3 regions of the Paenibacillus sp. FSL P2-0173 genome follow, and region 2 is predicted to be linked to each of the others. Evidence: riboswitches for the same ligand, from Rfam matches in the RefSeq annotation. Region 2 holds a riboswitch; each other region holds the start of a gene.
What was found. A riboswitch is a leader RNA that binds a small molecule or an ion and turns the genes downstream of it on or off. The one in region 2 is predicted to bind cobalamin.
Positions count from the first base shown of each region.

Region 1: another riboswitch for cobalamin. It lies ahead of MKX30_RS19010 (ABC transporter substrate-binding protein); the one in region 2 lies ahead of MKX30_RS14580 (ABC transporter substrate-binding protein).
Region 3: another riboswitch for cobalamin. It lies ahead of metE (5-methyltetrahydropteroyltriglutamate--homocysteine S-methyltransferase); the one in region 2 lies ahead of MKX30_RS14580 (ABC transporter substrate-binding protein).

Region 1 covers NZ_JBBOYK010000003.1:579,543-585,715, reverse strand. The annotation lists gene MKX30_RS19015 (nucleobase:cation symporter-2 family protein) at 1-788, shown strand, start outside; cobalamin riboswitch at 1,478-1,681, shown strand; gene MKX30_RS19010 (ABC transporter substrate-binding protein) at 1,899-3,479, shown strand; gene nikB (nickel ABC transporter permease) at 3,495-4,424, shown strand; gene nikC (nickel transporter permease) at 4,439-5,254, shown strand; gene MKX30_RS18995 (ATP-binding cassette domain-containing protein) at 5,254-6,171, shown strand; gene MKX30_RS18990 (ABC transporter ATP-binding protein) at 6,168-6,173, shown strand, end outside.
Region 2 covers NZ_JBBOYK010000002.1:922,194-928,366, forward strand. The annotation lists gene cobT (nicotinate-nucleotide--dimethylbenzimidazole phosphoribosyltransferase) at 1-1,064, opposite strand, end outside; gene MKX30_RS14570 (ABC transporter ATP-binding protein) at 1,108-1,941, opposite strand; gene MKX30_RS14575 (FecCD family ABC transporter permease) at 1,938-2,984, opposite strand; gene MKX30_RS14580 (ABC transporter substrate-binding protein) at 2,981-3,988, opposite strand; cobalamin riboswitch at 4,198-4,391, opposite strand; gene MKX30_RS14585 (histidine phosphatase family protein) at 4,513-5,271, opposite strand; gene cbiB (adenosylcobinamide-phosphate synthase CbiB) at 5,310-6,173, opposite strand, start outside.
Region 3 covers NZ_JBBOYK010000003.1:360,383-366,555, reverse strand. The annotation lists gene MKX30_RS18045 (DUF4097 family beta strand repeat-containing protein) at 1-68, opposite strand, end outside; gene MKX30_RS18040 (DUF1700 domain-containing protein) at 73-624, opposite strand; gene MKX30_RS18035 (PadR family transcriptional regulator) at 617-946, opposite strand; gene MKX30_RS18030 (DUF6985 domain-containing protein) at 1,329-1,862, shown strand; gene metE (5-methyltetrahydropteroyltriglutamate--homocysteine S-methyltransferase) at 1,950-4,268, opposite strand; cobalamin riboswitch at 4,429-4,624, opposite strand; gene nrdG (anaerobic ribonucleoside-triphosphate reductase activating protein) at 4,798-5,295, opposite strand; gene MKX30_RS18015 (anaerobic ribonucleoside triphosphate reductase) at 5,292-6,173, opposite strand, start outside.

The DNA of each region.
Region 1 (6,173 bases), on a different contig from region 2:
GGTTGGCAAAAGGCTTTTTGCGCTCGATTTCCGTGCTTATTGGTTTGTTCGCGGGCACAGTGGTTGCTTATGGAATGGGAATGGTGCATTTTGCTCCCGTGGCGGAGGCCTCATGGGTGAGTGTTGCACAGCCGTTTTATTTTGGTAAGCCAGAGTTTAGCATTATGGCAGTTTGTACGATGATTATCGTCAATATTGTCAGTATGGTTGAGTCTACGGGCGTTTATCTGGCAGTAGGCAAAGCGATTGATCAGAAGGTGGAGCAGAAGCAGATCGTCAATGGTCTGCGTTCCGAGGGACTTGCGATCATGCTTGGGGGTATTTTTAACGCGTTTCCTTATACAGCTTTCTCGCAAAATGTGGGTCTGATCTCACTCACACGCGTCAAATCGCGCAACGTTATTTTTGCTGCGGGCGGTATCATGGTTGTTCTCGGTTTGCTGCCTAAGCTGGCTGCTTTAACGACAGTGATTCCTAACGCTGTGCTGGGCGGGGCGATGATCGTCATGTTCGGCTCGGTCGCTGCATCAGGCATGTCTATTCTGTCAGAAGTGGATCTGCGGAAGGAAAGCAATCTGCTGATCGCAGCATGCAGTATTGCCGTGGGCCTAGGCTCTGCCGTTCTGCCACAAATGTTCGACCAGCTGCCGAGCTTTGCCAAAATGCTGTTGCAAAATGGTATCGTTTCAGGCTCGATTACAGCGATTGTCTTGAACATCGTTTTGACGAGAAAACAAGGGGACTCGGTCAAAAGCGTGACGGTTCAGGAGGTTCCACAGAAGGTTTGATGATTAGGAATAAATAAACCCTTGCCGTCTGGGGACATATAGATATTGACCCTGTCCGACTGTGCAGTGGCGCTAAAGTTAACTCTTAAGTTGATTTATTTACTAGAGGAATTTGCTAGAGTAGTGGGCGAGGCAGTGGTATAATTTACCTTATGGATTTTGAATAGTGGTGGATGTTTTCGGACTACGGTGCAGCTTCCCGAAAGGGGGTGAAGCCGATGGTCACACTTGTGTCGTGCTACGATGTGTTGCGTTGGGTGGTTACGTTACTAAGCCTGGTGTTTAGTATTCGTAAACTTTATCGCTGGCTACGTCGAAAATTTCGGAACAAGCGAAAACCCACCGCGTAATTAGGTTGGCCCCTAACGGTGGGTTTCGTTTGCATTAACATTTAGTTATGCAGCGCGCCGTGGTGGTGATCCACAGCCTTTCAAGTCCTAAGAGTCTTTGCCGTTGGCGCGGCGAAGACTCTTTTTAGTATACGGACACGATGATTATCTCTATACCTAATTTTAGCACGTTCATTTCGTGCACGCAATGAATAGACATCACCTTCATTCTCGCCACATCGTTCAAATTTAAATTATTGTGCAGCATTTATTGACAAGCCTGTGACAACAAAATAAGATCGTAATGGAAAGAAATAAAGGAAGAAAACAGGTGTGAGCCGGACGACTCTATGTACGAGGTTTTGTTGAGACCATGTAGATGGTTGTTGAGCGTGTTCACTTAAAAGGGAAGTTCGGTAGATTCCGACACGGACCCGCCACTGTATACAGGCATCAGCAGGATACTGCTGGAGCTTTCAGAACAGCCACTGGAACTGTGAAGAACCGGGAAGGCCTGAAAGATGCGCCTGGAGTCAGGAGACCTGCCTGTTTTGACATCACTGTCAGACCCACGGGATGCTGGGGAGGTGGTTAGGCGTGCTGCATACGGAATGTCTGAAACCGATCTGATCCCTTCTATGTTTTTGGAGTTGGCTTCGAGGTGAGTTTTGACATTTTATAATGAAAGCATTTCTGACTGCTGATCAAGTGGTCCGGAATGCTTTTTTCGCGTTTTGCGTTAGGTTTATATGATTTTACAAGATAGAGGGGGATTCATTGAATGATTAGCAATCGTAGCAGGCGTTCATGGTTGATATGTACAGGGGTGATGCTATTTCTGGCAGTTATGGCTCTTTCGGGATGTACCAGCAATAAGACGTCGGATAGCTCCGGCAAGGGTGAAAACGCGTCAGCACAACAAACAGCGACAGGTAAAAAGCTGATAATGGCGTATACATGGAAACCGTCAGGCGTTGACCCGCACGGAGATAATAGCTGGGATGTGATGCGATCCGGTGCAGGTGAGACACTGGTACGTTTGAATGAAAAGCTGGAGCCTGTGGCTTGGCTGGCAAAGGAGTGGAAGCAGGATAGTCCTACAGTTTGGACGTTCAGCTTGCAGGATAAAGTCACTTTTCATGATGGAAAGAGTATGGATGCAGCAGGTGTAAAAGCGTCTTTGCTGCGCTCTATCGAGAAAAGCCATCTGGCGAAGGATTTACTGAATGTGAAGTCCATTGATGTAAGCGGCCCGCTGGCTTTGAAAATCACGACAAACCAGCCGAACGCGGCGCTGGTGTCCAATCTAGCTGATCCATCGACAATTGTACTGGATGTGGCATCGATGAAAGATGAGCAGAGTTACCCAGCGATGACAGGCGCCTTTAAAATCAAAGCGTTCAACAAGGACCAATCGTTGGTCGTAGAGCGTTATGACGGATATTGGGGCGAGAAGGCACGACTGGCTGAAGCGACGATGAAGTTCATTACGGACGGGAATTCGCGTCTGATGGCGCTGCAATCCGGCGAGGTGGACGTAGCGACGGATATTCCGGTTGATAATGCAGAGGTACTGAAAAAGAATGACAAGCTACAAGTGCTGTCGGCTCCCTCCTTGCGCACCCATATGATCGTGTACAATATGGAATCGCCAGTATTCAAGGATGCGGCGAACCGTAAGGTGGTGGACAGCCTGATTCCACGCACATCGATTGTGAGCGCCGTCATGAGGGGCTTCGGTACGGAAGCAAGCAGCCCATTCCCGAGCATTCTTCCCTTTGGTAAAGTTGAGCGTAAAGCGCTGGGGGGAACGGCAGAGCAGCTGTTGACGAAGGATGGCTGGCAGAAGGACGCCCAAGGGACATGGACTAAGCAAGGCAAGCCGTTCGAGGTTACGCTGCTGACTTTCCCTCAGCGTCCGGAGCTCTCTGTTATGGCTGAGGTCATCCAAAGCCAATTGTTGAAAGAGGGAATCCAGGTCAAGATTCGCAAGGTGGAAAATATCGACGAGGCGTTGACCAAAAACGATTGGGATTTTGCTATGTACAGTATGCTTACTGCTCATACAGGAGAGCCGCAATATTTTATGGACATGTTTTATTCTTCGAAAAGCGAAGCCAATGTAAGCCGGTATAGTTCCAAACCGCTAGAGAGTATTCTTAACAGCTTGAAGCTGGCGAAGGATACAGCGCAGCGTAATGCTGTGACACTACAAGCGCTGGATATCATCAATGCGGATTTGCCACAGTCGTTCATTGTGCATCCTGATAATGTGTTTGGTGTGAAAAAAGGGGTGGAGGGTTTTACACCCCATCCGATCGAGTATTACTACATTACAGCGCAATCTGATATTACGGAATAACGAGCTGCGTATCCTATGATTCGTTTTATACTGGAACGTGTGGCGCAGCTGCTCATCATTGTATTCGTTGTATCCACGCTGACTTTTGTACTGATGCGGCTCGCTCCTGGTGACCCTGCTACTATTTTGCTCACCGCGCATAATGTCCCTGCCTCTGAGGAGGCGTTGACGACGCTACGGCAGGAACTGGGCTTAAACGAGCCGCTTCATATTCAATATGTGAACTGGCTGCGAGATGTGTTCACGGGGCATTGGGGCACCTCGTATGTATCCAAGGAATCCGTGCTAGCCGAACTATGGAACAGACTGCCTGCTACTGTGGAGCTAGCTGCTGCGGGCTTTGCCGTCATGACGGTGCTTACGCTGGGGCTGGGACTGGCTGCCTCGCTAAAAATCAGCGGCCCACTGGATCGTCTGGGCAGGCTGTTTGCCCTGCTGGGATCGTCGATTCCCTCTTTTTGGCTTGGTTTTCTGTTGATCTATCTATTCTCCGTTCGCTTGGGCTGGCTCCCATCCATGGGAAGGGAGGACTGGACACATCTAGTGCTCCCAGCGCTGACTCTTGGCGCAGGTTTGGGAGCGGTGCAAGCCCGTGTACTGCGCGCTCAAATGCTGGAGCTGGGTGACCGGAATTTTGTGAAAGCAGCGAAGGCTCGAGGCTTTTCACGTATGCATATCCTGTTTTTTGAGATATTTAAGCATGCGGTTCTGCCTATGATTACACTGCTAGGTACCAATCTATCATTTATGCTGGCAGGTAATGTCATCGTCGAGACCATTTTTTCATGGCCGGGGTTAGGTAAGTATTTTATAGATGCGATTACCCAGCGAGATTATCCGGTGATTCAGGGGTATGTTATTTTTGCCGTATTTTTAATTGTAGGTGTTCAGTGTTTGGTGGATTTGGTCCAGACGGCGATAGATCCGAGGCTACGTTTGCGTTAAGGGGGAAGCTGAAAATGAAAAAGATACGGCTTTCCTTTCAAGGGAGCTTGCTGGCAGGAGGCGTACTTTTTGGTCTGATCGTGCTGCTTGGGTTATTGGCTCCATGGGTCGCTCCTCATGATCCTCTTCAAGTGGATCTTTTGAACCGTCTGGCACCACCCAGTCGGAAATATCCTTTCGGTACGGATCATCTGGGTCGGGATGTGCTATCACGGCTAATTTACGGGATTCGGACGAGCGTGCTAATCGCATGTGCAATTACTGTAGCTACGCTGTGCTTCAGTCTGCCTATAGGGTTGCTCATTGGTTATGTGCGTGGACGTGTAGATCAGCTGATCATGCGGGGAATCGATGGCGTATTGGCTTTTCCTGATATTATTTTAACGGTGGCAATTGTGGGCATTTTGGGCCCGGGTTTTGTTAACATGACCCTTGCGATTATTGCGGTACGGTGGGCGGGCTATGTCCGGTATATCCGTAGTTTGGTTCAAAAAGCCTGTCAGGAGGACTACGTTCGGTATGCCCGTTTATCCGGCAATTCACACGTACGTATACTGAGACGTTATGTATTGCCACAAGCGTTGCCGCAGTTGTTGGTTTATGCAGTATGGGATATCGGACGCGTGGTGCTGATGATCGCTGGGCTGTCCTTTCTTGGACTGGGTGTACAGCCGCCCAAGCCAGAGTGGGGCGTGATGCTGCATGATGCAACCTCATATTTTCAGGTGGCTCCGCATGTCATGATTTTCCCGGGCTTGGCGATTATGCTATTCGTACTTGCCTGCCAGCTTTTGGGCGACCGCTTTTCGGAAAAGGGGGCGGCCAAATAGTGGGAGATCAAATAGCCCTTGGGGGCAAGGATACGATAGAACAAGTGGCAGGGCGAAAACCGTTGTTACACGTGGAACATTTGGAAATCTGCCGCACAGGCGTAGGAGCAAGCGGAAGTGGGAGCAAACCACTGCTGCGGGATGTGAGCTTTTCCATATATTCAGGGGAGATTGTGGCCCTGACCGGACCGAGCGGATGCGGCAAGAGTCTGACCGCACACGCAATCGCAGGCATGCTGGAGCCAGGTATCGGTGTTACGCAAGGGCGTATCTACTATAACGGGGAAGACACTCTCCCGTTCCAGGAACGGCGCTGGCAAAGGCTGCGCCGAGAGGATATTGCCCTGCTCATTCAACAATCGCTGAGCGGGTTGAATCCGATCCGGACTGTCCGCGCCCAGCTGATGGATACGCTTAGACTGCACGGGCGGCGTCGGATGCCGCACGACCAGATGGAGCCGGGGCAAGCTGGTGCTGCCCCATCCCACACTGCACCGCAGCAAGTCCACCCGCTGGGCGTGCTGCCACGGATGCGGCAGATGCTGATCCGTGCCATGGAGATAGCCAGAGGAGGCGCTACTCCAGTGCGGGAGGCCTATTTGCGCTCTCTGCTCCGCAAGGTTGGGTTTGCAGATCCTGAGCATATTTTGTCGTCATATCCTTTTGAACTAAGCGGAGGCATGTGTCAAAGGGTGCTGCTGGCTGCAATGTTAAGCTCAGGTCCGAGCCTCTTTATTGCCGATGAGCCTACTACGGCGTTGGATGTTATCAACCGCGACAAGGTTTTGGCATTGCTGCAACAATTGAGAGAAGACTTTGATCTCACCATATTGTTGATTTCACATGATCGCCAAGGTATGAGCCGCATAGCAGATCGAGTGTTGGAGATGAGCCCGGAAGGAAGGATGCACCAGTGATG
Region 2 (6,173 bases):
TGCGCGGCTCCCTGACCGTCCGATACGCCTGCATCGGCAAAGGTCGCCATTTCGCGCATAATGCGGCACGCCGCATCAATCAGGTGCAAGCTAAGCGCACCGCCTGTGCCCTCCCCGAGCCGCATGTCCAAATGAAGCATGGGCTCCAGCTTGAGCTGGCGGAGCACCGCCGCGTGCCCGCGCTCGTCCGAGGCGTGCGAAGCGAGCATGTACGCAGCGCTAGCAGGCGCAAGTGCACGCGCTGCGAGGGCGGCTGCGCCTGAAATAAAGCCGTCCAACACAACTGGACAGCGATGTGCGGCTGCCCCGAGGATGACTCCTGCCAAGGCGGCAATCTCTAGACCGCCGACCTTAGTGAGTACGTCGAACGCATCATTTGCATCTGGCTGGTTCACGTCCAATGCGCGGCAGACAACCGATATTTTACGGGTAAGCCCAGCCATATCTACACCCGTCCCCCGGCCTACGATAACTTCCGGCTCCAGTCCGGTGAGAGCACATACGACCGCAGCGCTGGCTGTCGTATTCCCGATGCCCAGCTCTCCGGTAACGAATAGCCGTGTGCCACCTTTGACCGCTTCTGCTACGGCTTCTGCTCCGGCCAAAACCGCCTGTTCCGCTTCTGTACGCAGCATCGCTGGCCCTTTAGCTATATTCGAAGTACCCATGCGTACCTTACGGTCCACCAGATTCGCGTGAGCGACATCCGCATTCACGCCAACATCTACCACCTTGACATCTGCGCCCGCATGGCGTGCCAGCACATTAATTGCCGCGCCACCTGACAGCATGTTATACAGCATTTGTTGTGTAACCTCAGCCGGAAAGGCACTGACTCCCTCTTCACACACCCCGTGATCCGCAGCCATGACCATAACCGTTTTACGATCAAATTCAGGCTTATCCACTCCTGTAATTCCTGCTAGCTGAATGGCCACACTTTCCAACTTTCCAAGACTTCCCGGTGGCTTTGTTAATTGGTCCAAATGAGCTGAAGCTGCCGAGGCCGCCACCCCATCCGGCTGGGCAATGCTATCGATCAGCTGACGCAGCTTGTTGTTCATAACTTCCACTCCCTGCTCTTTTTAAGTGTGTTTCATCGTTTATTTAATCTGCTGTATCCGAAGCACTCCTGCGCAGCAAGAGCTGCGGCACACCGCTATCGGGATGCGGAAGCATCACAGGCTCAACACCGTATACTCGTCGAATCCGATCCTCGGTTAATAACTTCGATGAAGCTCCCAATCCTTCAACCATTCCATCCTTGAGTACAAGCAAATCTTCGCAAAATTGGGCTGTCAAGTTAAGATCATGCAAGACCGCAATAATCGTCACACCCGTTTCTTGGCGCCAATCTGCCAGCAGTTCCATAAATTCAAGCTGATAGCGCAAGTCCAGATAGGTCGTAGGCTCGTCCAGCAGCAATATTCGTGGCTCCTGCACCATTACTTTTGCCAAAGCTACACGCTGTCGCTGTCCCCCACTCAAGCGGTCCAATGCTCTGTCCGCCAGCGTGGTAAGACCCAATCGCTCTAGCACGCGATCCGTGATCGCCTCCACATCAACACCCTTTTCCCTGCCTAGCCAGTCCTGATGAGGAAAACGTCCCATTTCTACGACTTCCCTGACGGTGTATCCCACTGGAGGAAGCCCTTCCTGTTGGAGTACGGCTATGAGTCGGGAAAGCTCTTTTCTGCTGTAGCTACCGACCTTTTTGCCATAGATATGAACGTTTCCCGAAGTTGGCTGATCTACACCGGAAAGCAAATGCAGCAAGGTGGATTTTCCACTGCCGTTCGGACCAATAATCCCCCACCAAGTTCCTTCGTCGACGCTCCAGCTTATATTCTTTAACGCATGGAACTCTCCATAGGCACGTGTTAGACCCGCTACCTCTAACGCCCGATCACGTACCTTCTGTGATTCACTTTGTTCTGTCACAGCATTTCCCCCCTGCGCAGCTTCTTGTTCCGGTACAGGAGATATGCGAAGAACGGTGCCCCAACAAAGGCCGTCATCACGCCCAGAGGAATTTCCGTGGGGGCTAACAACGTGCGAGCCGCCGTATCTGCCCAAGCCATAAAAATAGCTCCACCGAGCGCAGATAATGGAACAATCATCCGGTAATCAGGCCCTGTCACCAGACGAATGATATGCGGTACAACGAGTCCCACAAAGCCAATCACTCCACATACCGAGACAGCGGCTGCTGTCAGCAGCGTGGAAATGATCAGAACAGATAGCTTCGTCGCATCTACATGAACTCCCATGTGAGCCGCCTGACGTTCACCCAAAGCCAAAATATTCAGCACACGTGCCCGGTTCCATAGAAATACCAGTCCTATGACCACATAAGGTAAAAGGATTCCTGTATATGACCAACCGCGCAGGCTAAGACTTCCCATCGTCCAGTACAATATTTCATTGACCGTCTCCTTCGACATGGCTGTCAGAAAGGAAACAACCGCCCCCAGAAAGGATTGCATCACCACACCCGACAAAATGAGACTTTGTGTCGGAATTTTTCCACCTTCCCGTGCCAACGTCAGCACCATCCACAGCGTCAGCATTCCGGTCGTAAATGCCACTAGCGGCAGCGTCCATATGCCAACAAATGAAAATTGAAGGCCCCAATAAATCAGTACTGCCGCTCCTACCGAAGCCCCCGAGGATACCCCCAGTGTATACGGATCAGCCAAAGGATTACGCAGCACACCCTGAAATCCGGCTCCCGCCAGCGCCAGCGCTGCTCCTACCAACATTCCCAGTAACACTCGTGGCAATCTGACCTTCAAAATAATCTGCTCTGAGGATGTATTCCAATCCGGTGTAAACGTATCGCCTAACCATGGAAGGTGGTTAACCAGAATGCCCGTGATCTGGCTGACCGGAAGCTTGGCCGAGCCGATGCCAAGACAGAGCAATAGCGTCAGTAACAGCAGGACAAGACCTGTTCCTCCAAAGCCGATCAGTTTACGGTTCATTTGAAAATTTCAGGATACACGCCCTTGGCCACTTCCTTGAGACCTTCCGTTACACGTGGACCCGGACGACTGATCAAATTATCATCCACGGCAAACACCCGGTTGTGGCGAACAGCCGATATTTGATCCCATCCACTGCGAGCTTTAATAATTTCGCCGAGCGTTTGACCAGTTTTGTCGTCCTTGACACTTTTGCTGTACAAAATCACGTCAGGGTTCGCAGCAATAATATTTTCCTCACTAATTTGGTACCACCCCTTCTGCGTGGCGCCTACATTTTCGCCGCCCGCCAACGTAATCAGCTCGTCCATAAACTCGCCTTTACCAACTGTCCAGCCTGGTGAGAACTCGACGTATACCCGCAGCTTCTGCCCTTTACCGATATTTTTAATTCCTTCTTTCACTTCCGCTACATCTGCTCTCATCTTGTCGGTCACCGCTCTTGCTTCTTTCTGATGATCGGTGATTTTTCCATACAATTCGATGTTAGCCATGACATCTTCAACTGTCTTCGGTTCCGTTTTAAAAATCATAATTCCCATGTCGCGCAGCTTGGTCGTAGCCTGTTCACTAAGTGATATCCCTGCAAAAACGACTTCCGGGTTCGCAGCAATGATCGCCTCTTCGTTCGGTTTCATAATACCGCCCACTTTAGGCTTTTTCGTAGCTGCTTCCGGGTAATCAGAGTAGTCGGAGACGCCAACAATTTCCTTATCCAGCCCGATGGCGAACAGCGCCTCGGTTTCTGCCGGGGAGACGGAAACGATTTTATCCGGCGCTTTTTTGAATGTAAATTCCTGTCCTGTTGTATCCTTAACCGTGAGTGGGTAAACTGTTTTGCCCGGAGGCTCTTGTGCAGTTACGGTCTTTCCTGGCTGCTGTGAAGAAGTCTGATTCTCTTTATTTTCAGCATTTTTTCCATTAGTGCCACATGCACTCAGCACAACTGCCAAAATCAGAACCAATAGACCTGTTGTCCAAACCTTTATTTTTTTTCCTGCCATGATTTGCACCCCTTCATAAAAAAATCGTTAAGAGCGTTACTTGAGCATCATCAGATATCTTCTAAATCCAGCCTTCTTTTCCTATCAAAAAAAACCCCGCATCCTTATATCAGGACACAGGGGTCACGTTAGCGCAGATCGTGCGCAGGCGGCAGCTTCTTTCCGCACGGACAGTCACTGCGAACACGTCATCCTTTCCTCGAAGGATTATGGTGACAGGCGGACGGGCAGGTATCCTGACTTATGGTAAGATACATGTCCTGAAATTCCTTCATATGCTTAGTAGCACATAAAGCAGGACTAACGGGCATGTTTCCATTTACAGTGGCGGGACCGCGCCGGACTTACACCGACTTCCCTTTTAACAGCGCAGGCAAGGGAAACCATAGTTTCATCACACTGCGCCGACCTCGTCTGCTGGATATTTGATAAGTGGTAGTCAAGCCGTTCTTTTACTTGATGATTATAGGTTAAAAAGAGGCGGCTTACAACCCAAACAGCCTCTTTATCCGCAGGTGTCTAACCTAATGAGGAAGCATTTCTGCTATGTAATTGTGCCGTCCTGCCAGCCTCAATTGAATCCTAAATGCTTCTCCCGGCTTCGGATTCAAACTCCAAAAATCATGGCCCGGTATCAGCATGCAAGCTAACTGACGAATTACGCCACCATGCGTAACGACCAAAACAGAGGGTGGCGCAGCAGTCAAATCCATGGGTTGAACTTCCATAGCAACACGCCATTCATACAGAGAGTCAAGAAATTTCCGTAGACGATTCACAAAATCTGCCCAAGACTCTCCTCCAGGAGGGGTTATCCGTTGCGGCTCATCAATCCAAGCGCGATACAACGACACATCCTTGAGCATGTCATACGTTTTTCCATCCCACTCACCAAAATGAAGCTCTCGCAGACGTGGTTCCATCATAGGAGACATAGTAGATAGGGAACCTCCAGACGTCAATTCTGATTCCGGCACAATGATCTGCAAGGTCTGGCGACATCGCATTAAATCGCTGCAATAGATTCGAGCAAAGGACTGCCCTTGTAATTTTTCTTGCAAAGGCTTTAATTCCTGCTCTGCTCCCGGTAGCAAACCTAAGTCGGAGTGTCCCAGATATCGACGTTCCTTGTTCCATAAGGTTGTGCCGTGACGAACTAACACAAGTTCCATGTCCCAATGCAGATCTTCTTTAGCATCATACGGCACCTTATCCTCCTGTGAGTTCGGACTTTGTGAGTATTCTACTGTCCTTTTTGCTGCTATATCTTGTTTCAAGATCATGTCACTTCCTGCTCGATCATTATTCAGTGTGTCACTCCTCACCGCACCCATCCCAAGGCAAAACAACCTGCGGCTCCTAACAAACACAATCCTACAAACATACTGGACACGGCGAACATCAGCTGGATCGTATGCCGTATATCTTTCGACTCTAGCGGTCGTATCCAATCGCCCATGTATGCACGAAAGGAGCGCACGCCATGATACACATTATAGCCTCCAAGACGAATCCCCAGTGCACCGGCAACAGCCGATTCCGGGAAGCCACTGTTCGGGCTTGGGTGCAGACGAGCGTCTCGCTTGACTGTGCGCCAGCTTCTTGCAGCATCTCGCTTGTACATCCACGCCGCTACCACAAGCATTGCCGCTGTCAGGCGTGCCGGAATGTAGTTAGCGACATCATCCAGACGTGCTGAAGCCCAGCCTAAATGCAGATACTTTTCATTTTTGTAGCCAACCATGGAATCGAGCGTATTCACAGCACGATAAGCCAGCGCCAAGGGTGCTCCCCCGATCAAGGCATAAAAAAGCGGGGAAATAATCGCGTCCACGATATTTTCAGCGACCGTTTCGACGGTACCGCGTACAATCTCAGGCTCATCAAGCTGTTGCGTATCCCGCCCAACTATCATGCCCAGCTCCCGCCGTGCCGCAGCCAGGTCATCCGCCTGCAACGCTCGGTATACTGCCATTCCTGCGTCCTTTAGTCCTTTGGAAGCAATCGTGGTCGCAATCAGCACCATTTCTACGCCGACAGACAACCACGGATGAATCCAGGCAAGCAAGTGCAATAGCGCCCAGGCGAGCGTAAAGGAGCCTCCCGCCACAATGAGTGGAAGCAGTATACCCGCACGTTTCAACCCCCGGTCACTTCGGGCCTGGCGGCGAATCGCTTTTTCCAA
Region 3 (6,173 bases), on a different contig from region 2:
TAAGCCACCATTCCGGCTACACCGATCACAATGCACAGACCTGCTGCAATAAACCACTTTTTATTCATGTTGTTAGTAAGCTCCCCTCAGGGTAGTCTGATTCCATTTCCAGTATCGTACTGTGCCTTTGACCATAAGGAGTAAGAGATAACGGACTCCAGGCAGCAGCAATAGACCTATACCCGTCATCGTGATAGAGAAAAAGAATTTGGCCGGGTAAAAGGTGCTGTTTAGTGCATAATCAGTAACGGCGAGAAGGGGGGCTGCAATGAAGCTGACCGATACCACGGTCAATGAAGCCCATACTGCCCATAGGGTAGCCATAATCGGGATGGAGATTAGCAAATTGAGAAACAGCAGCCCTAAGAAAGTAAAAAGATTGCGTGCGAAGCTTCCCTGACGAAGCGGAGGAGAAGCGTTCCAGGCTGCATTGGGATCATCCAACGCTTCTCGGGCAATATCCTCCGGGTTACCCAGCTCATTGGCAATCTCACTTTCGCTTTTGCCATTAACCAACCCGTAGTCAAAATGCTGGCTCAAATCACTAAGCAGCTCATTGCGTACCTCTGCAGGGAGAGGAGAAAGACGCTGCTCTACCTCTGTAAGAAACTGTTTTCTATTCATCGGAATTCCCTTCCTCCAGTAGGCTTGCGACATGATGGACAAAATCATTCCATTCCCGCGTAAGTATTCTTGTATAATGGCTTCCAGTATCAGTCAGCCGATAATATTTGCGGGGAGGCCCCTCGGTCGATTCCTGTAAATACGTTGTGCAGTATCCTTCTGATACCAGACGGCGGAGCAATGGATATAGGGCTCCCTCAGCTACTTCAATATGACGGGAGACGGCTTGAGCCAACTCGTAGCCATAACGGTCTCTGCGTCCAATTAGAACTAGAACGCACAGTTCCAGTACCCCTTTTTTGAATTGGATGTTCACATTCACGAGCGGTGCTCCCTTCCTGGATGTTATCAATAATTCATAGGTGTCGTTCGGAATAAGGGGAAGAAACGTGTGTTTGTGCATAATTTGTCACGGGTACTAATTATAGAACAGTAGTCAGGTATAATTTAACATCATGTACTGATTAATGCAAGGTACTAAATTTTTAATAATAAAATATTTGTGCCAAAATGGGCAGATTTTCTTTCTTGAAGGCTTTATTGAATAGCGAATGTTGTAGAAAAAAGTATTTTTATTTGGAAATTACTCGAAATATGGCTGGAAGCACAAATAGGATGCTACTTTAATTTCATTCATTAAAATGATAGATTGTAAAGTATTCAATAGGGTTAAATATTACTTTTTATGAAGAGGTGGGTAAAGGGTGGATTGGAAAAATTGGTATATGGAACTGGAACAGGATGATGAGTCTTGGGATGTATCTGAGGAGATTGTTCTGCGTGGTGTAGTACATCTTAATTTTTGCGGGCAGCCCTCGGAAGTAGAAGTCGAATTTATCGTGGGGGCTGACTCCGAAGAACAGGCACAGACTATAGAAGAACCTACACAGTTGCAAAAAAACACATGGGAGCAGTATATGGAATATTCGTCAGCTATTCATCCTCAAGTGTTGGAGTCCATACACCATCATTATGCTGGCATAGTGGAAAAGTACCGGAATGCTTACAGTATATGGGGAGAGGACCCAGATGAATATGCGCCTTATGTGGAGCGGCCGGAACAATTGCTGGATCGAATACAGCTTGTGTCTATACTGATTTCCGACTCATCGGCAAAGGATGAACTGTATTTGAATTTTAGTTGCTCCTGGGATCAAGAACATGGCTTAGGCGTACATATGAAGCAGATGAAAATGGAGCATATTCAAGGCGTTTATACATTATATGACCTAGAATAAATCCCCCTTCCCGGCTTTTACCAAAAAGGGCCGGAAAGGGGAATAGGATATGGTGAAATGATGGTGCGATTCGATACGATAAAAAGATTAGTTGGATACAGCCAATGCAGCCCGGGCTGCTTGAGCCGCTTGTACCATTAGTCGCAAGGCGGCGATAGATTCCTCCTTGGTGCGGGTTTTCAGACCACAGTCCGGATTAACCCAGAACAAATCTGATGGCAGTACGCGCAGAGCACGCTGGATCATGCTTAGCATTTCAGATACATCGGGGATGCGCGGACTGTGGATATCGTACACGCCCAGACCGATGCCCTTGTCGTATACCTGATCTTCAAAGCTGACAATCAGTTCTCCGTGACTTCGCGAAGTTTCAATAGATATGACGTCGGCATCCATATCGGAGATGGACTGAATCATATGCTGAAATTCGGAATAGCACATGTGCGTATGGATTTGGGTCGCAGGTTCAACGGTGGCCGTGGTCATAAGGAAGGCTTGAACCGCCCAGTCCAGATAGGCTTGCTGTTGTTCTTTTTTCAGTGGAAGCCCTTCACGAATTGCAGGCTCATCGACCTGAATCATGCCGATGCCCGCTTGTTCCAGTGCCTCTACCTCTGCCCGTAATGCCAGAGCCAACTGTAAAGCAACTTGACTACGAGGAATATCGTTACGTTCAAAAGACCAGTTCAAAATGGTCACAGGGCCTGTAAGCATTCCCTTAACAGGCTTGGAAGTTAACGATTGGGCGAATGCCGTTTCTTCCACGGTCATGGGCTGATCAAAGGAAACGTCTCCGTATATAATCGGCGGTTTGACACAGCGGGAGCCGTAGGACTGCACCCATCCGTTTTGCGTAAAAGCAAAGCCGTTCAGCTTTTCGCCAAAAAATTCAACCATATCGGTCCGCTCAAATTCCCCATGAACAAGCACGTCAATGCCAATGTCCTCTTGAATATCAATCCATTCCTTAATTTGCTGTTGGATGAACGCCCGGTATTGCTCGGCTGACCATTCTCCTTTGCGATAGTGCAGGCGGGCCTTGCGGATCTCGGCGGTTTGCGGGAAGCTACCAATGGTCGTCGTAGGCAGTGGAGGCAACTTCAGCTTATTTTGCTGAATCTCACGACGCTCGGCGAAAGGAACGCTGCGTGACAGAGGCTCTTTTGCCAACAGGTCGGCCAGATCGGCAGCTGTCTGTACGCGTGCCGCTGAACTGTTGAAACGGGCTACCGCATCCGCACTTTGCTCAAGCTTGGCGAGTGCGGAAGGATCGTGTTTGCCAAGTGCAGCCGTCAGGACGGCGATTTCCTCCAGCTTTTCATCGGCAAAGGCCAGCGCTTGCACCAGCTCCTTGTCCAGCTTGTGCTCTGCCTCCAGGCTGACTGGCACATGCAGCAGACTGCATGATGGCTGTACGATAATCTGTGCGGCAGTGGTTTGTTCTGCTAACTGACCCAGCAGGGCAGCCACAGCGTTCAGGTCGCTTCGCCATATATTGCGCCCGTCAATAACCCCAGCGCCCAGCGTTTTTCCTTTAGGGAAGCCATGCTGCAATATATGCTGAAGATTTTCGCCATCATCATACACAAAATCAAGACCCAATCCCTGTACCGGAAGTGCGGACAGACGCTCATAATGGTCCAGGCTGCCAAAGTAGGTTTGCAGCATTATATTCAAGGAGGGCGCAGCTTGAGTCAAAGCTTCATAGACTTCCTGAATAATGTCCAAATCCTCTGCCGGGAATGAGGTGGTTAGGACAGGTTCATCGATTTGGACCCACTGAACGCCTTCTGCCGCTAGTTCAGACAGGATACGGGTGTACAGTGGCAGGAAGCTTCGTACGATGGCGGCCAAATCCTTACGGTCATAGCCTTTGGATAAGGTAACGAATGAATAGGGGCCGATGAGGACCGGTTTCCCATCAATGCCTAGTTCTTGTTTTGCTTCACGATAAGCCTGTAAGGGTTTATTTTCAGTGAACACCGGGACTGCGTTTGCCAATTCAGGAACGATGTAGTGATAATTGGTATTCATCCATTTGGTCATTTCACTGGCGGTTGCTCCCTTCTGTCCACGAGCGATCCCAAAATACACGGACAGAGGAACCGGTCCTGCGGGACGATGGTTGAACCGTTCGGGTACCAGACCGAACATTACAGATGTATCCAGCATGTGATCGTAATAGGAGAAGTCTCCGACAGGAATGCGATCAATCCCCTTGTCACGCTGCTTGCTCAGATGCTCCAACCGTAATCTTTTCATCTCCGTCTGCAGTTCGCTTTCGTTAATGCTGCCGTTCCAGAAGCGTTCCAGTGCTTTCTTCCATTCCCGGTTTTCGCCGATACGCGGATATCCCAGATTACTGCTAATCAAGCCGGACAATTCAGGCCATTCAATAATGGACATGTACTTTTCCTCCTAGTGGGTAGCTGTTTTATTTTTACGTACCAAAAAAGGCATTCTTCCCCCAGAGTTAAAAATAAGTAGGGGAAAGAATGCCTCCGTGATTAAAAAATCAAAAATACGGCGACTGCTCTTAACACCTCCCTATCTTCCGTAGGTACTTGCGATGTTGTTAAAATAGGCAGGTCTCCTGACTTACGGATCATGACTCTCAGCATTCCTTCCCGGTCTGTGGACCAGTGGATATATGAACAGCTGAAAGTTCCCCGTTTACAGTGGCGGGACCGTGCCGGATTTGCACCGGCTTCCCTTTTAAGCCTGATCTGAATAGAACAGACACCTATCTCCAAGCTATGCGGTTAAGGTATGACGAATAATTATGCACTCGTATACTTGTTCACCATCATAAGTGAAACTTACAGGATGCGCAATAGAAACTCCAATGGAAACAGTTAGCTATATAAAAAAAGACAAGCCTTACCCATGATGGGGGCTTGTCTTGGATATAGCATCTTGCCGGGTAAACTTCGCGTTAAGCCAATGAAACGGTATAGCCTGCCTGAATGCTGGCTTTTACATCTACCAGACGTTGGTTGCGACTGCCCCGGAAGGGAAGGGTCAGGTCCTTTTGCTGTTCTACAAAACGACCATCCACAATCACATCGCACAAAAGCGCTAGCTCCTGTCGTTCCTGATCTGTGAGTAGATCTTCATAGACAAAGCCAGTATAAGCCCACACGGTTCGGTCGGGACAGGCCTCGCGGAAGTCACGCACAAATTGCGAGCATTCTGCTGCTGAGAAAAACGGATCTCCCCCGCAGAGAGTCAGTCCGTCCAACAACGGATTATCCATGATGTCACGAATGACTTCCTGTTGTCGTTGGGGTGTAAATGGCTCACCTGCACGGAAGCTCCACGACGCTGGATTAAAGCATCCGGGACAGGCATGACGGCAACCGCTAATGAACACGACGGTGCGCAGGCCGTATCCTTCGTTCAGAGATTCCGGAATGTAGCCACACAAATTCACTTATGTTTCACCCGGTCTCGAACTTCTGCCTGTTTTGCAGCATTAAAGCGAACGGTATAATCTCCTGTCAGATATCCGGTTACCCGACGTAAGCGCTGAAAGTGTGTGTGCTCCTCATCTGTGCCACATTGGGGGCAGCTTGTCCCGATAATCCCTTCATAACCACATTCCGTACAACGATCCACCGGATGGTTGATGGAGAAGTAGCCAATGTTCTGATGCAGCGCGTACTGAACAATTTTAAGGAACGCATCCGGGTTATTCCGCGCATTGCCGTCCAGTTCGATGTATGAAATCGCACCAGCGTTGCAGAGGTTATGGAACGGAGCTTCCAAGCTGATTTTACGAGCAGCCGGGAGCGTATAATACACGGGAATATGAAAAGAATTCGTGTAATATTCTCGATCATTTACCTCAGGAATAATTCCGAAATCACGTTGATCCAGCAATGTGAACTTGCCCGACAGACCTTCGGCAGGCGTAGCGAACAATGTAATATTTAAATTGTGATATTCACTCATTCGATCGCAATACACGCGCATGGAAGTGATGATTCGCTGTGCCTCGCGGTATACGAAATCATCCTCCCCGTGGTGTTTCCCGTATAGTGCCTTCATGCACTCAGCCAGCCCGATGAACCCGATCGAAAGCGTACCGTGCTTTAGTACGCTTCCCACCTTATCATCTGGCGCCAGTTCTTCTCCACCTTCCCATACCCCTTCGCGCATCATAAAGTCCGAAGCTTTGGCCGGCTGGCTGGTCTGGATTTGATAGCGATGGATTAGGCCATCCACCGCAATGCGCATAACTTCTTCCAGTCTCGCATCAAAGCGATCACGGTCAGGTGTCAAGCGTTTGCCTGTGCAAATACCATACTC